Regions from separate parts of the Lysinibacillus fusiformis genome, predicted to be linked through region 1. Evidence: riboswitches for the same ligand, from Rfam matches in the RefSeq annotation. Region 1 holds a riboswitch; the other holds the start of a gene.

Region 1 (5,161 bases):
TGCTGAAACGTCCTGTGTTTGGTGTAGCAGTGAATGCAATGTAGACACCATAGAATGCGTGGAACATTAATGGAATATAGATGACAATCCATTCAACTAGGATAAGGAATGGAATCTTTTCCATTACTGCGGTAGCATCGTTGTAACTTTCTGCCCCGCCTGTTGCTGTAAAGTTAATGAACAGGTGCATCGTTAAAAACAGACCTACTGGAATGATCCCAAGTAGAGAATGTAAGCGACGCCATAAAAACTCTCGATCTTTCGACAAGACTGTTACCCCCCTTAGTACTTAAAATAGCACAACAAAAGAAGTCATCATTTTGTAAATGATACTTCATTGACTGTGTATTTCATCATGGTACAATATTATGACATGTTTATTGTACTCTCAAGAGCTACGAGCGTCAAGGCAACTCGGAGTTTTTCATAGAGCTTATTAAAGAACTAATCTAGTACATGATGCGTCGTTTTTTCTCGAAAAATCTATCATTACTTTATTACCGTTAAATTTTAAGAAAATTCTAAGAAAGAAGGATAACAATGTTAAACACTCCATCTCCTACAATCTCATCATTTGGCTATGAGATCATTCGTGATCATATTCTATCTTCTATACTCGGTAAACATGAAGATGATGTCCTTTATTGGGCAGGTAAAGAGCTTGCTCGCAAGTTCCCATGTAAAAGTCAAGATGAACTTATCGCATTTTTCGCAGATGCCTGCTGGGGTACATTAGAGCTTATGAAGGAATCAAAGGATGGACGCATTTTCCAGTTGACAAACGACCCTGAAATTCTGCAAATTAAACAACGTAGCTTTAAACTTGAAGCAGGATTTATAGCAGAGCAAATTCAACTAGCTAAAGGCTACCTTACAGAATGCTATAATGAAAAGCGAGAAAAGCAACAATACGTCATGTTTACAGTCAAATGGGACGTCAAAGAACGTATTATGAATACCATTCCCTCAGAGTAATAAAAAGGATTGTCTCCCCCTAACGGGATGACAATCCTTCTTTTTTCTTCCTTTAATTTCGGACAATTACATAAAATGCTGTTTCTTCTATTATTATATGTAAAGTGCTTGCTCTAAATTAAACTCATCATGCAGTGCATTAGCTGCTTGGATCATATCATCCTGTGGTACAACAACAGAAACTTTTATTTCAGAAGTACTCACCATTTTCACAGGGATATTTTCACGACGCAACCGATCAAACATACGAGCAGCAACACCTGGATTAGAGGCCATGCCTGAACCAATAATGGAAACTTTCGCTAACCCTATTTCGAAGTCTGCAAAACTAAATCCGAGTGATAATTTACTATCTTCTAGAACACGTAATGCTTCTGCAAATTCCTCTTTTAAAATGGAAAACGAAACAGTTGGTTTCAGCCCATCAATAATGGCTTGAACAATAATATCTACATTAATGCGGTTCTCAGCAAGAATAGTAAATATATCTGCTAATGAAGCATTAGATAAAGCATCATACCCTACTGTTAAACGAATAATATCTGATTCAAAGGCCACGCCACGAACAACTAAGTTTTTTTCCATTTCCACTTCCTCCTTCAATAAAGTGCCTACTGACTCTACTAAACTTGAGCGTATGATAACAGGCATTTGAAATTTCTTTGCTAACTCCACCGCACGTGGATGTATGACATGAGATCCTAAATGAGATAATTCTAACATTTCATCATAGGAAATTTCCTGTAGCTTTTGGGCATGTGTCACATAACATGGATCTGCTGTATAAACACCGTCCACATTTGTATACATATCAGCTCGCTCCGCTTCCAATGCGATGGCAAGCGCTACAGCTGCCGTTTCAGCTCCACCTTTCCCAAGCATGGTGATATTGTGATCTTCGTCAACCCCTTGTTCCCCAGCAATGACTACAATTTGCCCCTGTGCAAAGTGTTCTTCGATTCGACTAACATCAATATAGTCGATACGCGCATGCTGATACATACCATCCGTATGAATACCTGCCTGCCATCCAGTCAGAGACACAGCCTCATAGCCTGCTTCCTGTAAGGCAATGGCAAATAAAGCACTAGATAATTGAGAGCCTGTAGACAAAACTGCATCTAATTCTCGTTTTGACGCATCGTCAGTTAGTTGATGTACCATCATTTTCATTTCTTTGGCAGTATGTCCCATTGCTGCAACAACTACCACTACATCAAATCCTCTGTCCTTTTCAGCAATCGCTTTCCGAGCTGCCTGTTGGATTTGTTCAGTAGAAGCTAATGCAGCTCCTCCAAACTTCATCACAATTTTAGCCATTTCTTTCATTCTCCCTTCCAGTCCATGTATTTCACCTAATTACAGGAGACAAAACCGTTTCTAGAAAAACTAAAAGGCAGCCTCCACATAACGTGAAAGCTGCCTATAACATGTACAATAATCGTAACTTGCGCATGTGTGATAGCTCTCCGAAACGTTTAGAATCGACAGTCTTACATTTCTTAAATGCAAAACCAGTACAGCAATGGAAACAACAACGCTGGACTTCGGCAAGCTCCCCTTTCACACAATATCTCTGGACTTGTCCATCCTCCATTGTGTTACTCTTGAATCTTGCACCTCTATCATCACCTTAAAGTGAATGTATTCAATTCATTAAGCCTTAGCGTAAATAAGCTAGTCACGCCAGTTAGCTCTCCATAACATTAAAAACAATGTTATTTATAACCATAGCACATGCCTATTCCTTTGACAATGATTCTTGCTGAAAATAGCTAAAAATTTGGCTTGCTAAATTAGCGGGCATCCCTGCCTCCTGTAAAGTTAGCTCGCTCGCCTCTCGAATTTTTTTGACTGATCCGAAATATTTAAGCAACTGTTGCTTACGTTTTGGTCCTACCCCTTCAATATGATCTAATACAGATTGAATGGCATGCTTCTCATGCTGTTGACGCAAGAAGGTAATAGCAAAGCGGTGGACTTCGTCTTGAATTCGTTGTAATAAATAGAAGCCATCACTTGTACGTTTTAAGGCAATCACCTCTGGCGGATCACCAAACAATAGCTGAGATGTATTATGCTTGTCATCCTTGGCTAAACCAGCAATCGGTATGACAAGACCAAGCTCATCTTCTAGTACTTCACGGGCTACTTCCATTTGCCCCTTACCACCATCAATTAACACTAAATCTGGTAATGGTAGACCTTCCTTTAAAACACGTATATATCGACGACGTATAACCTCCTGCATTGCACCGTAATCATCATGCTTGGCTGCTGTACGCGTTTTATATTTTCGGTATTCCTTTTTTGCAGGCTTCCCATCAATGAAAACAACCATGGCAGATACTGCATCCGTTCCATGCATATGACTATTATCAAAAGCCTCAATTCGTAAAGGTGCACTAATACCCATTGCTTCACCTAGTGCCTCACAAGCACCAATCGTACGTTCTTCCTGACGTTCTATTAGCTGGAATTTAGCTGCCACAGCAATTTCGGCATTTTTGGTTGCTAATTCAACCAGTTCCTTCTTTTGTCCTCTTTTTGGTGTAAGGACTTTGATCTCTAATAATTCCGTTAAGATGGCTGCATCAATGGCTTGTGGAATAAAAATTTCTTTTGGCTTAATATGCTCTGGCTTTTCATAAAAGCGCCCAACAAATGTTAAGAATTCTTCCTCTGCATCCTGATAGATCGGGAAAATCGAGACATCACGCTCAATCAGTTTACCTTGGCGCACAAAGAAAACCTGAACACACATCCACCCTTTTTCAACGGCATAGCCAAATACATCGCGATTTGTAGTATCACTTGATACTATTTTTTGTTTCTGCATGACCGTATCAATATGAGCAATTTGATCTCGGAATTCCTTCGCTCTTTCAAATTCTAGGTTTTCAGCGGCTGCAAGCATTTTAACTTCAAGCTCTTTTTTAACTGCCTCCACACCACCATTGAGAAACTTCGTCATATCCTCAATCATCTCTTGATAAACCTGACCATCAATTTCCTTAACACAAGGTGCTAAGCATTGCCCCATGTGATAGTACAAGCAAACCTTGGAGGGTAATTGTACACATTTGCGCAACGGATACAGTCGATCCAATAGTTTTTTCGTTTCGCTCGCTGCATAGGCATTCGGATAAGGACCAAAATATTTAGCCTTATCCTTTTTTACCTTCCGTGTCGTAATCAGACGAGGATGTTTTTCATTCGTAATTTTTAAATATGGATAGGTCTTATCATCCGTTAACATGACATTATATTTTGGATCATGTAACTTGATGAGATTCAGCTCTAAAATAAGTGCTTCAATATTAGATGATGTCACGATATACTCAAAATCTTCTATTTCACCTACAAGTCTTTGAGTTTTTCCTTCATGTGTTCCAGTAAAATAGGAGCGTACACGGTTTTTCAGAACTTTTGCTTTACCGACATAAATGATTGTCCCTTGTCGATCCTTCATCAAATAGCAGCCAGGCTGATCCGGTAAAATATCCAGTTTTCGCTTTATTAAATCGTTCATTACCTACCTGCCCCCCTAAGTAAAAATTCCCCTCAATGAATCCTATTAGTTATTTTTCTTTATTATATAACGAAAAAAAGCCGAACACATCTATTGATGGCTCGGCTTTGTGAACTTCATTCATTACGCATGTTTTGCGATAAATGCTTCTAAAGCTTCTTTCGGTTGGAAGCCTACAGTTTTGTCAACTAATTCTCCATCTTTAAATAATAGTAAAGACGGGATTGACATAATTTGATACTGAGCTGCAGTACCTTGGTTATTGTCAACGTCAACTTTTACAATTTTAGCCGCACTACCTGCAGCGTCCATTTCTTCAAGAACTGGCCCAATCATTTTACATGGTCCGCACCAAGCAGCCCAAAAGTCTACTAGTACTAACCCTTCTTTAATATCGTCCTGGAACGTAGCATCTGTTGCATGTACAATTGCCATTTGAAATCCTCCTTAAACTTACTATGATTGTAGTATAGCATGGATAAATTCACTTGAGCGAACAATCTGCCTACAATGTATTTTTTATGCAAAACTGTGTCGAAAAATTAAATGACAGCCATTAATTGACTTGATAACGACCTTTCAATACATAGGTTAACGTAATAAAAAGATAGATAGATAACGTAATACTTGTCACGATAATAGATGTGGTAAAAA
Region 2 (5,161 bases), 1.2 Mb from region 1:
GGCGGGTGCTAGCAGCTATCGGCGAGATTAACGAAAAAATGGGTGGCTCAGTAAAAGTTCTGAACCACCCTGTTTGTTTTTATTCAAAATAATCTTTATAGTAGCCACCGACATTACCTGTATTGTCGATGATAAAAATGAACTCTTCTGTTTCATTTTTCACTTCATATTCTTTCCCTACTGTTAATACGTTGGATACTAAGTATTTTGATGCATTTGTATGTTTGCAAGTAACCGTTCGTAATGTTGGCGCATCTTTCCATTTTAAATGTAACATATTCTCTCTACCTCTCTTTACTAGCAAAAGCTAATGTCTATTGCTTATTCTATAATATTTTTGGTCTTTTGTGGAGAAAAAAGAAATACTATACCTATTCTATCCAAAAAAAATGAAAATTTGAGGTGTTATGATGAGTTTTGGTGGTGTTCCGCAATGGTTTTTTATCATTGCTGTAGCATTCGCAATCTGCTTTGTGCTTTATGCAGAATGGAATTCTAGAAAATAAGTGAGTCCAACTGGTTGGACTCACCTTTTTTGTGCTTATTTTAAAGTACGCTTTAAAAATTCCTTCGTACGTTCATGTAATGGATTAACTAACACTTGTGCTGGAGGGCCTTCTTCGACAATTACGCCTTTATCCATAAAGACAACACGATCTGCCACTTCTTTGGCAAATTCCATCTCATGTGTCACGATGAGCATCGTATTGCCCTCATCTGCTAGCTGACGCATCACCTTTAATACCTCACCCACCATTTCTGGGTCTAATGCGGATGTTGGCTCATCAAATAGCATTACATCTGGATTCATCGATAAGGCGCGAGCGATGGCCACACGCTGCTTTTGTCCGCCTGAAAGCTGACGCGGCTTGGCATTCACATATTGATCCATGCCAACGATTTTCAAATATTTAAGCGCCGTTTCTTCTGCTTCTTTTTTCGAACGTTTTAACACTTTGACTTGGCCCACTGTGCAATTACTTATGACGTTGTGGTTGTTAAATAAATTGAACTGCTGGAACACCATGCCTAGATGTGTACGATATTCTTGAATATTGTGCTTTTCATCTAAGATGTCTTCCCCTTTATAAATAATTTGACCGCCACTTGGTGTTTCTAATAAATTAATGCAACGAAGCAGTGTGGATTTACCAGAGCCAGAGGAGCCAATTAAACAAACTACCTCCCCTTTTTCCACTTGGAAATTCACATCTTTTAACACTTGGTTACGTCCAAATGATTTACTTAAATGTTCGATTTTAATGACTGCCATTTGTGCGTCCCCCTATACGGCTTCTTTTTGTTCTTTTTGATAGGCATCAGGTCCATCTAAACGTTTTTCAACGTAAAGAAGAATGCGTGATGCGGTAAATGTCATGATGAAATAAAGAATACATGCAACAAAGAATGATTCGAAATAGCGGAAGTTGTTACCTGAAATTGATTTAGTTTGGAAGAATAATTCCGTTACCCCAATGACATTTAAAACGGCTGTATCTTTAATATTCATAATTAATTGGTTACCAGTCGCTGGTAAGACGTTACGCGCTACTTGTGGTAAGACAACGTGAATCATAATTTGGAAGTGATTCATACCAATTGCTGATGCTGCCTCGTATTGACCATTATCAATCGATACAATACCGCCACGAACAATTTCTGCCATGTATGCCCCTGTATTGAGGGAAACGACTAAAATACCTGCTGTAATAAAGTGCATATCGATACCGAATGCGATATCTAATCCGTAGTAGACAACCATAGCCTGTACAATCATTGGTGTACCACGGAAAAATTCAACATAGCATGTCAGTATAAAATTAATGAGCTTTAAGCTATAAAATTTCACACCTTTTTTACGAACTGGAATCGTATGCATAATTCCGATGAAAAATCCGATAAATGCACCAATAATTGTACTAATACTCGAAATCAGTAACGTATAATACGCACCTCGTAAAAACATTTGCCAGTTGTTTTCAATAATTGAAAGTATCCATTCAAGACTCATGATGTTCCTCCTAACAATGTCATCTTGCTTGCTTATATCTTTTGTGTCCTAGCTCTTTCTACCATTCTATGTTTTGTCACGCTAGGACATTATCATTATGTAGAGAGGTTCTCATTTTGATAATGATGAAATGATCATGCACGGACTAGCAACTAGCCCGTGCCTTGTCATTATTGTGCTGCTGGTTGTTGCGAAATAGCTTCTTCCATAATCGCTTGACGATCGTCTTCCGAAATGCCTTTTAGGACTTCATTGATTTTTTCACGATTTGCGTCGTCCTTACGTAAGCCTACAGCAATTGAAGTATTTGATGGATCTGTATCAAAGCCTTCTTCAAATGCTACATATGTGAACTTATCGTTGGCAGCAGCAGCAGAAATACCCTCTGGACGTTCAGCTACATAGCCATCAATTTTACCTGCTTCTAAAGCCACACGCATTGCTGGGAAGCTTTCCATTGCCGTTTGTTTTTCTACGCCTTTGATTTGATCAATCACTGTGTAGTTTGATGTATTTAATTGTGATGTAATTTTAGCACCTGAGAAATCTTGAATTGATTTTGCATCTTCATATTTACTACCTTTTTTAATAACCATCACAAAATCAGAAGTGTAATAGTTTTCTGTAAAATCAATCGTTTTCTTACGTTCTTCTGTTGGTGACATCCCTGCGATAATCGCATCAATTTTGTTCGATTGTAGCGCTGGCACTAATCCGTCCCACTCCATTTTAACTATGACTAACTCTTTGCCTAAACCTTCAGCGATTTTTTTCGCCATTTGTACATCATAGCCGCCTGCATACTCTGCATTATCCGCTATTTTCACAGCGCCATTCGCATCGTCTTGCTGTGTCCAGTTGAACGGTGGGTAGCCAGCCTCCATTCCAATTCGGAATTCACCGCCGCCTTCTTCTTTGTCAGCTCCAGCATCACCTGAACCGCCCTCTTTTTTGTCACTTGTGCCACATGCAGCTAGCACAATTACCGTCATGATAGAGATCATTACTAACAACCATTTTCTTTTCATGAAAAACTCCCCTTTTCTGTAAAAAAATAAGACAACTGTACTAAAAAAGACCTAAGTATATTGAACTTAGGTCTTACCTTTTATGACAGTTGCCCAAATCCTCACTATAATTTCCATGTTTCCGAGATAGCACAACCTAGTAAATCTGGAAATCCATTTACTAGGACAGTCCTGCACTTATTCACTGCAGACCCAGTATAAAAGTACGAGCTCCTTTTATACTTCGGCGATATTTCCTTCTTCATTGCGTCTTCGCTTGCTTGAACTCTACAATGAACTAATAAATACCGCGCCTCTACCTCACTGGTAAAAATTCGTGAGGTTTGTTTATTTAATTGATATTTAGATACTACTATAAAACTAATATGTTCGTCAAGACAGTTTTAACATTTTTCTGACTAATGACAATATTAGGGTATTGTGCGTTCTCTATCCATTTTAAATCGTTGAGCTTTCATCGATATTTCCGAAAATTACAACAAATTTTTATTAGAGCGCATGTACTCTCTGTGAGAAAAGTTGCGTTTATTTCTTTTGGCTCCTCTAAACGATATAACATTCGTACTCTTTCAAAATAGAATCGGTCAAAACCTTTCGTCATGCACAAAAAAACCCTGCTGAACATTGTTCGCAGGGTTTAATGGCATTATGAATTTAATAATAAATCTTCAGGATTTTCGATCAATTCTTTAACTGTTTTTAAGAATCCTACAGAATCTTTTCCATCGATGATACGGTGATCGTAAGAAAGTGCTACATACATCATTGGACGGATTTGAACTTCACCATTTACGCCAACTGGACGGTTAACAATTGAGTGCATACCTAAAATACCAGCTTGCGTACCGTTCATAATTGGTGTTGACATTAATGAACCGAATACACCACCGTTTGTGATTGTGAATGATCCACCAGCCATGTCATTTAGGCCTAATTTTTTATCACGAGCTTTTGTCGCTAAGTTAGCGATATCTTTTTCGATTTCAGCGAAGTTTTTGCTATTTGCATCGCGTACAACTGGTACGACTAAACCTTCTTCAGTTGATACAGCAATACCGATATCAAAGAAGTTATTTAAATGAATTTCATCGCCAGAGATTTGAGCGTTTACGTATGGATATTTTTTCAGTGCTGCAACAACAGCTTTTGTAAAGAATGACATGAAACCAAGTTTGATGTCGTTTGCTTTCACAAACTCTTCTTGTTTACGTTTACGAAGTGCCATGATGTTTGTCATGTCAATTTCGTTGAATGTTGTTAACATTGCTGTTGATTGTTTCACTTCTAATAAACGTTTTGCAATTGTTTGACGACGACGGCTCATTTTTTCAATTGTTACACGGTCAGAATTAGCTGCTGGTGTGAATACTACTGGGCCACCTGAAGTTGCTACTGATGTAGGTGCTGCTACTGGTGCTACAGCTGGTGCTGTACCATGTGCTGCTACATCTTGTACACGTACGCGTCCTTGTGGATCTACTGGAGATACCGCTGCAAGGTCAATACCTTTTTCACGTGCAAGACGACGTGCTGCTGGCGATGCAACTACACGTTCACCAGAAGTTTCTTCTACTACTGGAGCCGCTGCTACTGGTGCAGGTGCTGCTTGTGGCGCTGCCGGAGCTGGAGCTGCTTCAGTTGGTGCTGCCGCTGGAGCTGCTGCTGCGCCTTCGCCTGCTTCTACTACTGCGATAACTTGACCAACTAGTACAGTATCGCCTTCTTCAGCTAAAATTTGTGTTAATACACCTGCTTCTTCAGAAATGATCTCAGCGTTTACTTTATCTGTTTCAAGTTCAACGATGAATTCACCTTTTTCAACGCGATCGCCCACTTTTTTTACCCACTGTGCGATACTACCTTCTGTAATCGATTCTGCTAATTCAGGGACTTTAATTTCAGCCACTTTCATTTCCTCCTTTGATTAACGTGCATGACGCACATAGAAGGGCTACTGCTTAAGGGCAAGTAGCCCAGTTTCAAAAATTGATATGTGATTATTTAACCTTTACTGACTCAGCAACCGCTTCTTCAACAAGAGCTGCTTGTGCTGCTTTATGAGAATCTGCATCTCCTTCAGAAGTTGAGCTCATTGCAGGACGACCTACATAGCGAAGCTTTT

The links. Region 1 has a riboswitch for lysine ahead of JTI58_RS01890 (aspartate kinase). Riboswitches for the same ligand answer to the same signal wherever they lie in the genome.
Region 2: it holds a riboswitch for lysine, as region 1 does, so the genes downstream of both, JTI58_RS20740 (transporter substrate-binding domain-containing protein) here and JTI58_RS01890 (aspartate kinase) in region 1, are expected to answer to the same signal.

What each region holds. Positions count from the first base shown of each region.
Region 1 covers NZ_CP070490.1:375,991-381,151, forward strand. The annotation lists gene JTI58_RS01880 (succinate dehydrogenase cytochrome b558 subunit) at 1-268, opposite strand, end outside; gene JTI58_RS01885 (YslB family protein) at 541-975, shown strand; gene JTI58_RS01890 (aspartate kinase) at 1,069-2,295, opposite strand; lysine riboswitch at 2,430-2,608, opposite strand; gene uvrC (excinuclease ABC subunit UvrC) at 2,717-4,507, opposite strand; gene trxA (thioredoxin) at 4,631-4,942, opposite strand; gene JTI58_RS01905 (amino acid permease) at 5,064-5,161, opposite strand, start outside.
Region 2 covers NZ_CP070490.1:4,218,413-4,223,573, reverse strand. The annotation lists gene JTI58_RS20760 (toxic anion resistance protein) at 1-31, shown strand, start outside; gene JTI58_RS20755 (DUF6501 family protein) at 80-277, opposite strand; gene JTI58_RS20750 (amino acid ABC transporter ATP-binding protein) at 542-1,273, opposite strand; gene JTI58_RS20745 (amino acid ABC transporter permease) at 1,286-2,011, opposite strand; gene JTI58_RS20740 (transporter substrate-binding domain-containing protein) at 2,182-3,039, opposite strand; lysine riboswitch at 3,159-3,345, opposite strand; gene odhB (2-oxoglutarate dehydrogenase complex dihydrolipoyllysine-residue succinyltransferase) at 3,686-4,945, opposite strand; gene JTI58_RS20730 (2-oxoglutarate dehydrogenase E1 component) at 5,037-5,161, opposite strand, start outside.